2 regions of the Rubricoccus marinus genome follow, and region 1 is predicted to be linked to the other one. Evidence: predicted binding sites of a transcription regulator. Region 1 holds the regulator's gene; the other holds the start of a gene.

The links. The regulator HrcA, encoded in region 1, represses chaperone genes, less so after heat shock. The targets are predictions, from matches to a motif close to TNTTAGCACTCNCNNNNNGNGAGTGCTAANA.
Region 2: a site for HrcA is predicted at 3,674-3,704, ahead of groES (co-chaperone GroES). Genes of this name have one in related genera too.

What each region holds. Positions count from the first base shown of each region.
Region 1 is NZ_MQWB01000001.1:621,112-628,206, forward strand. Features, by position in the region: gene BSZ36_RS02395 (DUF3347 domain-containing protein) at 244-1,065, opposite strand; gene BSZ36_RS02400 (hypothetical protein) at 1,186-1,617, opposite strand; gene BSZ36_RS02405 (isoaspartyl peptidase/L-asparaginase family protein) at 1,666-2,733, shown strand; gene BSZ36_RS02410 (hypothetical protein) at 2,738-3,241, opposite strand; gene hrcA (heat-inducible transcriptional repressor HrcA) at 3,493-4,587, shown strand; gene BSZ36_RS02420 (nucleotide exchange factor GrpE) at 4,599-5,270, shown strand; gene dnaJ (molecular chaperone DnaJ) at 5,306-6,472, shown strand; gene BSZ36_RS02430 (flavin reductase family protein) at 6,555-7,095, shown strand, end outside.
Region 2 is NZ_MQWB01000001.1:1,657,301-1,664,395, reverse strand. Features, by position in the region: gene BSZ36_RS06905 (POTRA domain-containing protein) at 1-52, opposite strand, end outside; gene BSZ36_RS06900 (hypothetical protein) at 186-545, shown strand; gene mutY (A/G-specific adenine glycosylase) at 542-1,732, shown strand; gene BSZ36_RS06890 (hypothetical protein) at 1,785-2,426, shown strand; gene BSZ36_RS06885 (DUF4199 family protein) at 2,478-2,984, opposite strand; gene BSZ36_RS06880 (DUF2085 domain-containing protein) at 2,987-3,511, opposite strand; gene groES (co-chaperone GroES) at 3,734-4,024, shown strand; gene groL (chaperonin GroEL) at 4,135-5,778, shown strand; gene BSZ36_RS06865 (PP2C family protein-serine/threonine phosphatase) at 5,994-6,722, shown strand; gene BSZ36_RS06860 (FHA domain-containing protein) at 6,722-7,095, shown strand, end outside.

The DNA.
Region 1 (7,095 bases):
TGCTCTCGCTCCCCCGACCGTCATTCCCGCGCAGGCGGGTATCCAGGATGGCGAGCGCCAGAGGCCCTCGCGCGCTCGAGCCGGTCAGGGAAACCGAGGACTGCGAGGAGCAGCACCCGGCGCGCGTCTGCGGCACTGCGGATCGGCTCGTGGGATCGCCCGGTACTCTGGATTCCCGCGTCCGCGGGAATGACGCTGTAGGGGGAGGCGTGTCAGGAAGGGACGTGGAGGAGCTGAGAGTCGTCATCCGCTGTGATCCATCGTCTCGTGGCTCATCGCGGGCGCGGGCATCGCGCCAGAGGCGGGGGCGGCCTCTGGCGGGCCCATCCTCATGTCGTCCGCGCGGGCGGGGACGGCGGCGCCGCGCGTGCCGCAGGCCAGCATCCGAGACCCGAAGTACGGGTTCTGCGTTTCGGTCCCGCGCTGGAGCCACACGCCGCCCTCGGGGAGGTCGGAGCGCATGCCGCAGGAGAACCGCGAGAGGCCGTAGCCCGCAGGCGCGCCGTGCGCCTCGACGAGGGCGACGAACGGGGCGCTAAGCGCGCCAAAAGCCTCTCGCGCCGCGTCCAGGTCTTCGGCGTCCGCAAGCACGAACGCGTGCGTTTCCACCGCATCGACCTCGGCGCTGCGCATGTGCCAGAAGTGCGGGTCCGCCTCTGGCGCCTCCTCAGCGGCAAAGCTCCACGCGTCGGCAAAGGCCAGCGCGTGATCGGCGACACCCTCGAAGGCGCCGCGAGCGAGGGCGCTCTGGATGGCGAGGTAGGCGTCGAGCGCGTCTCCCAGAGCGGACGGCGCGGCGGCGGTGTCGCCAGAGGCCTCTGGCGGCATCGGGGCGTGGCCGGCTGCAGCGTGGTCCGCCGGGGCGTGGCCCATCGCGGCGTGATCCGCCGGCATCGCGCCAGAGGCAGATCGACGCAGCGGGGCGGGGAGGACGGGCTGGGGCGCCCGCGCCAGAGGTGCGAGCGAGACGAAGGCCTCTGGCGAGGCGGGAGGCGCCGACTCCAATAGGGCGGGCGGCGCGGCGCACCCGGCGAGAACGCCGAGCGCGAGCAGAAAGCGGGACATGATCCTGAGGGCAGGCGGACGCCAGAGGCGACCGCAGAGCAGGGCCGGGCGACGTGCCCGGACGACCAGCGCCGCGTACGGGCGCGGCGGAACGACGCGTCACGGCGACGCGCGGAGCCCTCAGGTCAGGAACCGACCGAGCAACAGGTGGACGCGGAGCCGGGCCTCTGGCGGAGGGGCGGGCTCGGGCGTCGGGGCTGGCGCCTCGTCGGTCGCCAGAGGCGCTTCGGAGACCGCTGCCAGCGGCACACTTGGAGGCGCGTCAACCGTCAGCGTGGGCACGACCGGCGCGGGGGCGTCGGCGGCGCAGCAGGCGGAGAGGCAGTCGGCGTCAGGCTCCGGCTCAGGCGCCGGGGGCTCGTCGTGACACGGTGCGGCCTCTGGCGCGGGCGCCATGTCCATCGCGCCGTGGTCCATCGCCGCTTCGTGCGTCTCGGCCTCTGGCGCCAGCGGCTCCGCGTGCGGGCACAGCGCGCTCGCGGCGGGGCCTGCGACGAGCGCGAGGACCAGCAGCGTGGCGAGGCGAGACGAACGGCGGAACGTGTGGAGCACCAGGGGGAGCCGGGTATCTTGACGACGAACGTACTACCCCGCTCTGCTATGTGCCGGTTCCTCTCTCTCCTTTGCCTCTTCTCCCTCGTGCCTCTGGCGTCTCCCGCCGGAGCGCAGGACGCGCCAGAGGACCCCGTCGTGCTCGTCATCCACGGCGGCGCCGGGACCATCACGAAGGCCAACATGACCGACGCGCAAGAGGCCTCGATTCGCGCCTCGCTGGAGGCGGCGCTGAGGGCGGGCCACGCCGAGATCGAAGCGGGGCGCCCGGCGCTGGACGCCGTGGTCGCCGCGATCCACCTCATGGAAGAGGACCCGCAGTTCAACTCCGGCCGCGGCGGCGTCTTCGCCGCCGACGGGACGGTCCGCCACGACGCGTCCATCATGGACGGCGCGACGGGCATGGCCGGGGCCTCGTCCAACACGCAGCACGTGCGCCACCCGATCTCGCTCGCGCGGGCCGTGATGGAGAACAGCCCGCACGTGCTCCTGACCGCCGAAGGCGCCGAGGAGTTCGCGCTGCAGCAGGGCCTCGAAACCGTGCCCAACACGTACTTCCACACCGCGAGCCGCCGCGCCGCGCTGGACCGCGTGCAGCAGCGTGAGCGCGAGGCCATGAACGACGCCACCGGCGCCAACGGCGTGCCTCTGGCGCCAGAGGCGGGCACGCCCGCATGGATCGCGCCCGAGGACTGGCAGATGAAAGGGACCGTCGGCGCCGTCGCGCTGGACAACGGCGGGCACCTCGCGGCCGGCACGTCCACGGGCGGCATGACCAACAAGCGCTGGGGCCGCGTCGGCGACAGCCCCATCATCGGCGCGGGGACCTACGCCATGGACGAGACCTGCGGCGTGAGCGCGACCGGCCACGGCGAGTACTTCATCCGCCTCGCTATCGCGCACGACATCGCGGCGCGTGCGAAGTACCTCGGCGAGACCTGCGCCGAGGCCGCCGACCACGTGATCAACACCACGCTGACCGAGGCCGGCGGGACCGGCGGCGTCATCGTGCTGGACGCCTCTGGCGAAGCGGGCCTCCCGTTCAACACGGAGGGCATGTACCGCGGGACCATCACGCGCTCCGGCAAGGTGATGACGGCGATGTACGGCGAGTAGCGCCTCAGGCGCCAGAGGCCTCTGGCGCGTGGGCCGCTCGGTAGACTGCGATCGCCTCGGCCACGCGCTTGAGGTCTCCTGAGACGCGCGTGTGTGGGACATCGAAGGTCTCAGATTCCGTCCGCACCGTTAGCGTTTCTGCGCCGTCCTTCCATTGGACCTGTGTTTCCAGCACGGACGGCCAGGCGAGCCGTTTCGTGGTGCCTGCGGCTGCGAGGTACATCCCCTCGGGGGTGAGGGTGACCGCGGGGTGGTGCGCGAGCGCCCACCGGTACTTCGCACGGTACGCGAGAGCTGTCGCGATAAGGATCAGGAGCCCGAAGAGGAAAGCTTGTGTTGGGCTTGAGATCGTTCGCCCGATGTGCGGCGGCTCGCTAACGAAAACGCTCGGTGTGAGGACCATGACGCCACCCAGTGCTGTCGCCATGCAGGCGAGCAGCGTCGCGGGAAAGAGGCTTGCGCGCGAGTCCGCGAAACGGGTCGTGACAAACGGATCGACGGTCGGCACGAAGAGCGGTGTAGGAGCTAAGGGGCGGAGGCGAGGTCGCAAAATATCCGGCAGGCCCTCGGTGTTGGTTTCGCCAGAGGCCGACCTGCTGTGGACCGCTCGCCAGCGGCTCCGCCAGAGGCCCTCGGTCAAAAAGGTGCCAAACGTGCGCGCCTGCGCATGCCGTTCACAACTGCGGCCGCGTGTTGTCGTTGTTTGGGCCACAGCGTCGTTTGGCCGATATGTTCAGCCCTCACGACTGCGAGGACCCGATGCCCCAGCCGCTCCACACCCCTTCTGCCTCTGACCGCGCCTCGCTGCGCGGCGGGAATCCGTTCGGCCTCTCCGAGCGCGAGCGGGACGTGCTCGGTCGGATCGTGCAGCGGTTTATCCAGAGCGCGTCGCCCATCGGCTCCAAGGCCCTCGCGGACGACTTCGAGCTGTCCAGCGCCTCGCTCCGCAACACGATGCGGACGCTGGAGGAAGCGGGTTTCCTCGGGCACCCGCACACGTCGTCCGGCCGCGTGCCCACGCAGCAAGGCTACCGGCTGTACGTGGATGAGCTGATGGACGTGCGCGGCCTCTCCTCGCGCGACGCCGACCTCTTGCGCGACACCGTCACGCGGCGCCTGGGTGACCTGGAGGCCGTCGCGCGGGACTCCAGCCGCTTGCTCGGCCGGCTCGCGCAGCTCCTCGGCGTTGTCCTTACGCCGCGTCTCTCGACGGGCGTGTTGGACCGCCTCGAAGTCGTGCCGCTCTCCTCGCACCGCGTCCTCTTCGTACTCGCCATCCGCGGCGGCTTCGCCCGGACCGTGCAGGCCGAGGTCGAGATCCCGGTCGATACGAACCACCTGGACCGCGTGGTGCAGCGCCTCAACGAGCGACTGAGCGGCCTCACGCTAGACGAGATCCGCCAGACCGGCGCCGACCGCCTCCACGACCTCGCCTCTGGCGACCAGACCGGCGTCGTCCGCGTGGTCCTGCGCGAGGCGCCCGACCTTTTCCGCGACCCGTCCCCCGAGCGGCGCGCGTCGATCAGCGGCGCGCAGCACATTGTGAGCCAGCCCGAGTTCTCCGCGCCCGAGACCGTCCGCGAGGTCGTCGAACTGGCCGAGAGTGAGGACGTGGTCGTGCACCTGCTCGAAACGCCGGCGCTCGTGGACCCCTCCGCGCCCGAGAAAGCCGTGGTCCTCATCGGCCGCGAGACCGAGCACTCCAGCGGTGCCTACTCCATCGTTGCCGCGCCGTACCGGCAGGGCGGCGCCAGAGGCGCCGTGGCCGTGATCGGCCCCACCCGCATGGACTACCCCCGCGCCGTCGCCCTCGTGGAGCACGTCGCGGGCCTCCTCACCGATTCCCCCGACTAACCTCACCTCGGATGCCGACCGACCCCAACGTCCCGACCTCCGGGCCTCTGGCGCCAGAGGCGCAGCCCGCTGGAACGCCCCCCGCCGGGGCGCAACAGGACGGCCCCGGCGCATCGGTCCGAGACGACGTACGCAACCAGATGAAACAGGACGACCCCGCCGACGTGGCCGTAAACGCCGTGGACGAGCTGGCCGAGCAGGCCACCGAAATGGAGCGCCTCCGCGAGGAGAACAAGTCGCTCCAGGACCAACTCCTCCGCCGCGCCGCCGAGTTCCAGAACTACCGCCGCCGGACCGACGAGCAGCGCAGCGCCGATGAGGCCCGCGCCCGCGATTCCATTTTGGTCCCCTTCCTGGAGATCTACGACGATCTCCGCCGCTCGCTCGACGCCTCGCGGCGGCAGGGCAAGCAGGACGGCGAGGGCACGTCGCCAGCGTTCGAAGCACTCGCCGAGGGCATCGAGCTCGTGTTCAAGAAGTACGGCAGCACGCTGGAGAAGATGTGCGTCGAGCGCATCGAGGCCACCGGGCAGCCGTTCAGCGAGGACCTCCACGAGGCGATGATGCAGCAGCCCGCTCCCGACGCCGACACGCCTTCGGGCACCGTTCTTGCGGAAATCCAGCCCGGATACCGCATCGGCGACCGCATTCTGCGCCACGCGCGCGTCATCGTCGCCGGATAGCGCCGACCTCCGCCTCGCGCCTCTGGCGCACCCCTATGGCTACCGAGACCACTGACTTTTACGAGATCCTAGGCGTCGAGCGCGACGCGTCGCCAGAGGCCATCAAGAAGGCCTACCGCAAGCGCGCGATGGAGTCGCACCCGGACCGCAACCCGGGCGACGCCGAGGCAGAGCGCCGCTTCAAGGAGGCGGCCGAGGCGTACGAAGTCCTCTCCGATGCCGACAAACGCGCCCGTTACGACCGGTTTGGCCGCCAGGGACTCGGCGGCGCGGCCTCTGGCGGAGGCGCGGGATTTAACGACATCTCGGACATCTTCTCCGCCTTCTCCGACATCTTCGGGCAGGACCCGCGCTTCAGTGGGGGCGGCTTCGGAGGCGCCCGGCGCCGTCGCGGCCAGGGCCGTCCGGGCTCGGACCTCCGCGTCCGGCTGGAACTCACGCTCGAAGAGATCGCCGAAGGCGTGGAGCGCCAGCTCAAGCTGCGCAAGTTCATCGCCTGCGAGGTGTGCGATGGGTCGGGTGCCGAAAACGGAGACGCGGGGTTCGAAACGTGCCCCACGTGCGCCGGCCAAGGCGAGGTCCGCACCGTCACCAACTCCATTCTCGGCCAGTTCGTCAACGTCCAGCCGTGCCCCACGTGTGCGGGTGAGGGCCGGATCGTCGTAGACAAGTGCTCGGTCTGTGAGGGAGAGGGCCGCACCAAGGGCGAGGAGACGATCACGGTCGAAGTGCCTGCGGGCGTCTCGGGCGGGCACTACCTCCAGATCCGTGGGGCCGGCAACGCGGGCGTCCGTGGCGGCGCACCCGGCAACCTCCGCGTCGAGATCAACGAAACGCCCCACGAGGACTTCGCCCGCGACGGCCTCGATGTGCTCCACGACCTGCACCTCTCGTTCCCCGATGCCGCGCTCGGCACCGAGGTGGACGTGCCCACCCTCCGCGGCCGCGCCAAGCTCCGCATCGATCCCGGTATCCAGAGCGGGCGCGTTCTCCGGATGCGCGGACGGGGCCTCCCCGAGATCGGCGGCGGCCGCAAGGGAGACCAGATGGTCCACGTCCACGTGTGGACGCCCCAAACCCTCTCGCCGGCGCTTACGGAAGCGTTAGAGCAGCTCCGTTTGGAGCCCGAGATGACGCCCAAGCCAGAGAGCCGCGAGAAGCGCTCCTTCTTCTCGCGCGTGAAAGACGCCTTCGCGGGCTAGCCTCTGGCGGAACGGCCCTGGTCACGCCAGAGGCCTCTGGCGCGGCGGAATCCCCGCCGCGCATCGGGCGGTACAGGGGGGCATGGACGCCACGCCCCACGACCCCGCCCCGACCGATCAGGCCGCCGAGCGGCCCGGCTCTGTCCCCGCTGACGGGGAGAGCCTGCGCGAAACGCTCCGCCAATGGGCCTCGCCGGTCGTGGTGGTGACCTGCGTCGGCGCCAGAGGCGCGCGGGGGGCCACGATCGGCTCGTTCGCGAGCGCGAGCCTCGCGCCGCCGCTCGTGACGTTTAACGTGACGCACGGCACGCGCTTCCACGAAGCGCTAGAGACGGCGCCGAGCTTTGCGGTCCACCTCCTCGCGTCGGAGCAGGCGGACACAGCCGCCCGCTTCGCCATTCCAGATCTAGAGGACCAGCTGGAAGACATTGCGCACTGGCCCACTTCGCGCGGCCTGCCTCTCTTGGACGGCACGCTCGGGATTCTTCTCTGCCGACCGCACGCGCGCGTGGAGATCGGAGACCACACGCTGGTTGTCGGTCGCGTGGAAGAGATCGTGCCCGGGCGCGAGGGCGACCCACTGCTCTACCTCCAGCAGTCGTATCGCGGCGTCGGAGCGGAGG
Region 2 (7,095 bases), 1.0 Mb from region 1:
CGTACCCCTGGCGGGCGAGCACGTCTTGCGCATCTGGGGCGTCTACTGCCACGCCGAGGGAGTCGCCAGAGGCCAGGACCGGGAGGGGTTGAGCGTTCGCGCCAGAGGCGGCGCAGGCCGCGAGCGCGAACCACGCGAGGGCACCGAGGACGCTCCGTATCTTGGCGCGTCCCCCCTCTCGTGCCGTGCTTCGCCTCGCTGCTCTCGCTGTCCTCATCGTTTCCGGTGGCCTCGCCGCGCAACATGCGCAGGCCGGAGAACGGCCCGCCGTCGCGGATGGTGCCGAACCTACCGTTGCGGACACGCTGCGGTACACCGTAACAGCCGGCTCGCCTCTGATCGTCGCGCTCCCAGTTCTGCACGAGGGGCGCAGCGCTACCTACCGTCTGCTGGACGCCCCGGCGCTTTCGTGGCTCGTAGACCGCTCCTTCCTCTGGCGCACGACGCCGTCCGAGCGAGGGACGCTGCCGGTGCAGATCGAGCGGACCGTTGAGGGCGCCGGCGTGGACCGGCTCGTGCTGATGGTCGAGATCCGACCATCGTGACCAAACGAGCGGCGAAGCACACGCCTCTGGCGAACGCGCTGCTGGAGCAGGTCACCGACCGCCACCTTGCGGCCTTCCACGATGCCCTCGGCGCGTGGTTCGAGGCGCACCGGCGTCCCATGCCGTGGCGCGAGGCCGACGAGACAGGCGTACGCAACCCCTACCGCGTGTGGGTCTCGGAGGTGATGCTGCAGCAGACCCGCGTCGACACCGCCGTTCCGTACTTCGAGCGCTTTATGGAAGCGTTCCCCACGCCAGAGGCCCTGGCGAGCGCGGATCAGGACGCCGTCCTCAAGCGCTGGGAAGGATTGGGCTATTACTCGCGAGCCCGCAACCTCCACCGCGCGGCGCAGCAGATCGTCGCCGAGCACGGCGGCGCGTTTCCAGCCGACGAAGACGCCGTGCGCGCCCTCCCTGGCGTCGGGCCGTACACCGCCGCCGCGGTCCTCTCACTCGCGTTCGGTCAGCCTCTGGCGGTGCTGGACGGGAACGTGATCCGCGTTCTCGCGCGCGTGTTCGCCGTCGAGCAGGATTCGCGTGCGCCCGTCACCCGCAAAGCGCTTCAAGACCTCGCGACGGGCCTGCTCGACAGAGAGCGCCCTGCCCGCTTTAACGAGTCCGTGATGGAACTGGGCGCAACGGTCTGCACGCCGCGCTCGCCCGCTTGCGCCGTTTGCCCTCTGGCGACCGTGTGCGCCGCGCGCGCTGGAGGAGACCCCGAGGCGTTCCCGGTGGTGAGCAAGCGCAAACCCGTCCCGCACCAGACCGTCGCGGTCGCCCTGATCACCGACGGCGACGGTCGCCTCCTTATCCAGCGACGTCCCGAGGACGCCATGCTGGGCGGGCTCTGGGAGTTCCCCGGCGGCAAGGTGGAGCCCAGCGAAACCGCGCCAGAGGCCTGCGCGCGCGAAGTGGCGGAGGAGCTAAGCCTGAGCGTGGACGTCGGCCCCGAGGTCGCACGCGTGGACCACGCGTACTCGCACTTCACGGTCACGCTCCACGCCTTCCGGTGCACGCTCTCGCCAGAGGCGCCGCCCGCCGGTACCTCTGGCGAGCCTGTTAGCGCCAGCGGCGAGCCCGTCCAGTGGGTGCGGCCCGACCAACTGGACGATTTCGCCTTCCCTCGCGCCAACCGAAAGATTCTGGACGCCATCCAGGCGGCATCGCGGCAACCTTCGCTGTTCTAGCGGCAACTCCGCTCGCCTCTTTTTCGTTCGGCCTCAAACGCCAGCCCGCCCCATGGACTCCTCTCTCCTCGAACTCATCTGGATCCTCGGCGTCGCGGGGTTCTACCTGTGGAACGCGGTGCGCAAGAACAAGGCGAAGGCTCAAAGGCAGAGCACCGCCGAGCCCGTCGCCTCTGGCGAGACGCGTGGCGCGACGCCGTTCCAGGACTTCATGCGCCAGATGGACGAGGCCATGCGCGAGGCCGCTGGCGAGACCGTCGAGACGCGAGAGGTCGAGAAGCCCCTGGAGTCTCCGGACACGCTGGAAGCCAAGCCGGTCCCCTCCTCCACGGTCCCGGCGTCCAGAATTCCCGCGTCGCGCGTCGAGGAATTCCACGCGCAAGGATCGTTTGGCGCCGAGCGCGACTTCTCCAGCGCCGCCCAAACGCCCCACGAGGTCCACGGCTATGGCCTGGACAGCCCGTTCTCGGAAGAACGCTTTGAGCGCCTTCCCCGAGGGCGCGACGTGACCGAGCACCCGCCCGGCCACCTCGATGCCGGCGCGCACGGCCGCGCACGGCCGCTGCCCCGCCGCCTCTCGGTCGCCGGCCAGTGGCGCGAGCGGCTTCGCGATCCAAAGGAAGCGCAGGACGCGCTCGTGCTCTCGGAGATCTTTGGCGGACCGTGGAAAGCGCGGCGCCCGCACAAACGCTAAACGGGCCGCCCGGTCTCCCGAGCGGCCCGCTGCGGCCTCTGGCGCCAGAGGCTACACGTCGAACTCGTCGACCATGCCGCCCTTCTTAAAGACGGACGCGCCGATCGCACCGCCAATCGCGCCAACGAGGGCGCCGATGATGAGGCCCACCACGAGGCCGATCACCGGGTTGCTCATCGTCTGAGCGAATCCTAGCGCCTGCTCGATCTGCGCCGCGTCCATTCCCTGCGCCTCTAGCTGCTCACGGGCAGCCACGATGGGATCGGGGAACACGCCGACGCGGATCAGCAGCTGCTGGATCAGCCCGCCAATCAAGGAGCTGACCGCCCCAACGATGGCGCCAAGCCCAGCGCCTTGCCCGGCTGGGATCGTCAGGTTGTAGGTGTTGGTGTAGTGCCAGACGGCCGCCATTGGCGCGAGAAGCGCGACCAGGCACGCTCCGCACCCGCCGATGATCTGACCGGCCTGACCGCCAGAGGAAGCCAGGAAGGCAAAGATGATCCCGAGGACGACGCCGACGGCGACACCGATGATGATGGACTGATTCTTAGATGGCATAACTACGTGAGGGTGGGTGAGGAAGACATGACCACGGCCCGCTGCTCCAGCAAGCCTCTGGCGACGAGCAGACCCGCGACGAGCCCGAGGAATAGGCCGGTCACTGTTCGAGAGACGGGCGTGTTCATCCACAGGCCGCTGGCGCCGAGCATCCAGTCGACAAGCGTCGGAACGCCAGCGGCGAGCAACACGGCCAGCGCGCGGTGCTTGGGGGACACGCGCGAGAACACGCGCTTCACGCCCTGGACGAACGAGGGGACCGCCAGAGGCCCAACGACGAGCCCGAGCGTGAACCCGGCAAAGATGCCGGTGCACCGGTGGCACAACGCCAGAGGCGCTCCGCCGATGGAGGCCGACCGCTCCGGCAGTTGATGGCACACGAACGAGAACCCGTGCATCAACGCGCCTCTGGCGAAGCCGTCCACGAGCGGAGGCAGGAACGCCAGCCCCAGGAAAAGCACCGCCAGAATTGACCCGATCCCCCATGCGAGGGTCGGGGGCAATCGGATGTCGGCGCGAGGTGTCATGCGAGAAGCTACGGAGAGCCTTCACATTAGATGCATGTCGCGTCGGCGGCCGAGGACTTGCTGGACAGGCAAGAAGCGACGCTCAGGGTTCGGTTGCTCAGCCAAGGCTTAACACACGCTTCGCGGCCCTCGTGGATCGCTAGTCGGGGAAGGCGCGTGTACCTTTAGCACTCAGCACCCGAGAGTGCTAAACCTTCTGACACACCCCATCCCATTCCCATCATGGCCAGCATCAAGCCGCTCGCCGACCGCGTGGTCGTCAAGGCTCAGGAAGCCGAGACGCAGACCGCCAGCGGTCTCTACATCCCCGACTCCGCCAAGGAGAAGCCGCAGCGCGGCACGGTCATCGCCTTCGGACCCGGCAAGGTCGAGAACGGCACCAAGATCGACATGACCGTGCAGGAGGGCGACACCGTTCTCTACGGCAAGTACGCCGGGACGGAGATCCAGCTCGACGGTGAGGACGTCCTCATCATGCGCGAGTCCGACATCCTCGGCATCGTCAACGACTAGTCCCGCCAGAGGCCCCGTGCCTCTTGCGAGACGCCCCGGCCTCTGGCGCCGCGCCCGTCCCCGCGCGACCGCCGCCAGCGGCTCCCGATTACTGAACCCAACCCACTACAATGCCTAAGCAGATTCACTTCGACGTCGAGGCACGCGACACGCTCAAAGCGGGCGTCGACGCCCTCGCCAACGCCGTCAAGGTGACGCTCGGTCCTAAGGGCCGCAACGTCATCATCGAGAAGAAGTTCGGAGCTCCGACCGTCACCAAGGATGGTGTCACCGTCGCCAAGGAGATCGAGCTCGAAGACAAAGTCGCCAACGTCGGCGCGCAGATGGTCAAGGAGGTCGCCTCTAAGACCTCCGACGTTGCCGGTGACGGCACGACGACCGCCACGGTCCTCGCGCAGGCCATCATGAACCAGGGCCTCCGGTCCGTCATGAGCGGCGCCAACTCGATGGACATCAAGCGCGGCATCGACAAGGCCGTGACGACCATCGTCGCCAACCTCCGCGAGCAGTCCCGCGACGTGGGCGGCAAGGCTGAGATCGCCAACGTCGGCATGATCTCCGCCAACAACGACCAGGAGATCGGCGACCTCATCGCTGACGCGATGGACAAGGTCGGTCAGGACGGCGTCATCACCGTCGAGGAGGCCAAGGGCACCGAGACGACGCTCGACACCGTCGACGGCATGCAGTTCGACCGCGGCTACCTGTCGCCGTACTTCGTGACGGACCCAGAGAACATGGAGGTCGTCCTCGAGGACGCGCTCGTGCTCATCCACGACAAGAAGATCAGCGCGATGAAGGATCTCCTTCCCGTGCTGGAGAAGGTCGCGCAGACCGGCGCTCCCCTGCTGCTCATCGCAGAGGACATCGACGGCGAGGCCCTCGCAACGCTCGTGGTCAACAAGCTCCGTGGCACGCTCCGCGTGGCCGCCGTTAAGGCCCCTGGCTTCGGCGACCGCCGCAAGGCTATGCTCGGCGACATCGCGACGCTCACCGGTGGCGAGCTCCTCTCCGAGGAGATGGGCTACAAGCTGGAGAACGCGACGCTGGACACGCTCGGCCGCGCCAAGCGCGTCGTCATCACGAAGGACAACACGACCCTCGTGGACGGTGCCGGCGCACAGGACGGCATCACGGCCCGGATCAATCAGATCAAGGCTCAGATGGAGACCACGACCTCGGACTACGACCGTGAGAAGCTCCAGGAGCGCCTCGCGAAGCTGTCCGGCGGCGTCGCCGTCATCAAGATCGGTGCCTCCACGGAGCCCGAGATGAAGGAGAAGAAGGCCCGCGTCGAGGACGCACTCCACGCGACCCGTGCGGCCGTCGAGGAAGGCATCGTCCCCGGTGGTGGTGTCGCGCTCGTCCGCGCGCTCCCCGCTCTCGATAGCTGCGAGGTCGACAACGAGGATCAGCAGATCGGCGTGGAGATCATCCGCCGCGCGCTGGAGCAGCCGCTCCGCACGATCGTGAACAACGCGGGCCTCGAAGGCTCCGTGGTTGTGAACAAGGTCAAGGAGGGCAGCGGAGCCTACGGCTTCAACGCTCGCACCGAGGCCTACGGTGACCTCCTGGAGATGGGCGTCGTGGACCCGACCAAGGTCACGCGCACGGCTCTCGAGAACGCCGCGTCGGTTGCAGGCCTCCTGCTCACGACCGAGGCTGTTATCAGCGACAAGCCTGAGCCCGAGGCAGCGATGCCGATGGGCGGTGCCCCCGACATGGGTGGCATGGGCGGCGGCATGGGCTTCTAAGCTCAGGCTTTTAGCCTCTGGCGCTCGCGCCACGGCCTCGCAAGAGGCCGATTCGGGCGGCTCTCTTCGGAGGGCCGCCCGTTTTTTGTGCTGCCTCTGGCGCCAGAGCGAGAAAAACCGCTGGCGCGTGAGCCGCTTCCGAGCGCTTCCACGATGGAGAGGGCAGAGGAAATCCCAACGTGCTCGCTATCCTCGTGCGAGCCCTCGCGACGCCGATGCCCTTCCAGACCGCTCCCCCGCTCTCCCACGCTGGAGGCCGCGCCACCAACCAGGACTGCGCGGGGTGGCGCGAAGCGGACGGGGCGACGTGCTGGGTATTGGCAGACGGCCTCGGCGGCCACGCCTCTGGCGAGGTGGCGAGCGAAGCCGCCGTAGAAGGCGCGCTGACCGCGTTCGAGAACCGGCCGGGGACCGACGCCGAGACCGTTCAGCGGTGCATCAACCGCGCGCAATCGGTTGTCCGCACGTTGCAGGAAGGGTCGCCGTCGCTGGACTCGATGCGCACCACGCTGGTCGTCGCCGTCGCCAGAGGCCAGCAGGTACGGTGGGGGCACGTCGGGGACTCACGCCTTTACCACTTCCGTGAGGGCCGCATCGCCGGGCGCACCACGGACCACAGCGTTCCTCAGGCTCTCGTGGAAGCGGGCGAGATCGGCCCGGCGGACGTGCGCGGGCACCCGGACCGCAACCGGCTGCTCCAGGCCGTCGGCGGCAACAGCGCGCCGCGCGCCACCATCGCCGAGGCCTCTGGCGTCCAGTCCGGCGACGCCCTCCTCCTGTGCTCCGATGGGTTCTGGGAGCTCGTCGAGGAGGAGGAGATGGAAGCCGATCTCGCGGCAGCCTCGTCGCCAGAGGCGTGGCTTTCGGCCATGGAGGCACGCCTCACGGCCCGCGCAGACGGGCGCCACGACAACTACTCCGCTCTCGCCACCTGGGCGACCTGATGCAAACGCTCACCCTCCGCTGGAGCCACCGTTCACACCACCACGAGCGCGCCTTCGCGCAAGGGCAATCGGCCGTGATCGGGCGCGACCCGGCCTGCGACGTGTCGCTCCCAGCAGACGACCGGACGGTTCACCGCCGCCACGCGGAGATTATCTGGGACGGCGGCGCTCCGAGCATCCGCGTGATCGGCCAAAACGGCGCGCGGGTGGACTCTCACGCGGGAAAGCTTCGTCAGGGAGAAACCGCGCGGCTAGCGGCGACGGACCGAATTCGGATCGGCGCGTCGGAGATCGAGGCCGTCTACCATAGAGCGACGGCGGGCCCTCGAAAGCTGAGGTGCCACAACTGCAACCGCGTGCAGGACTACGCGCC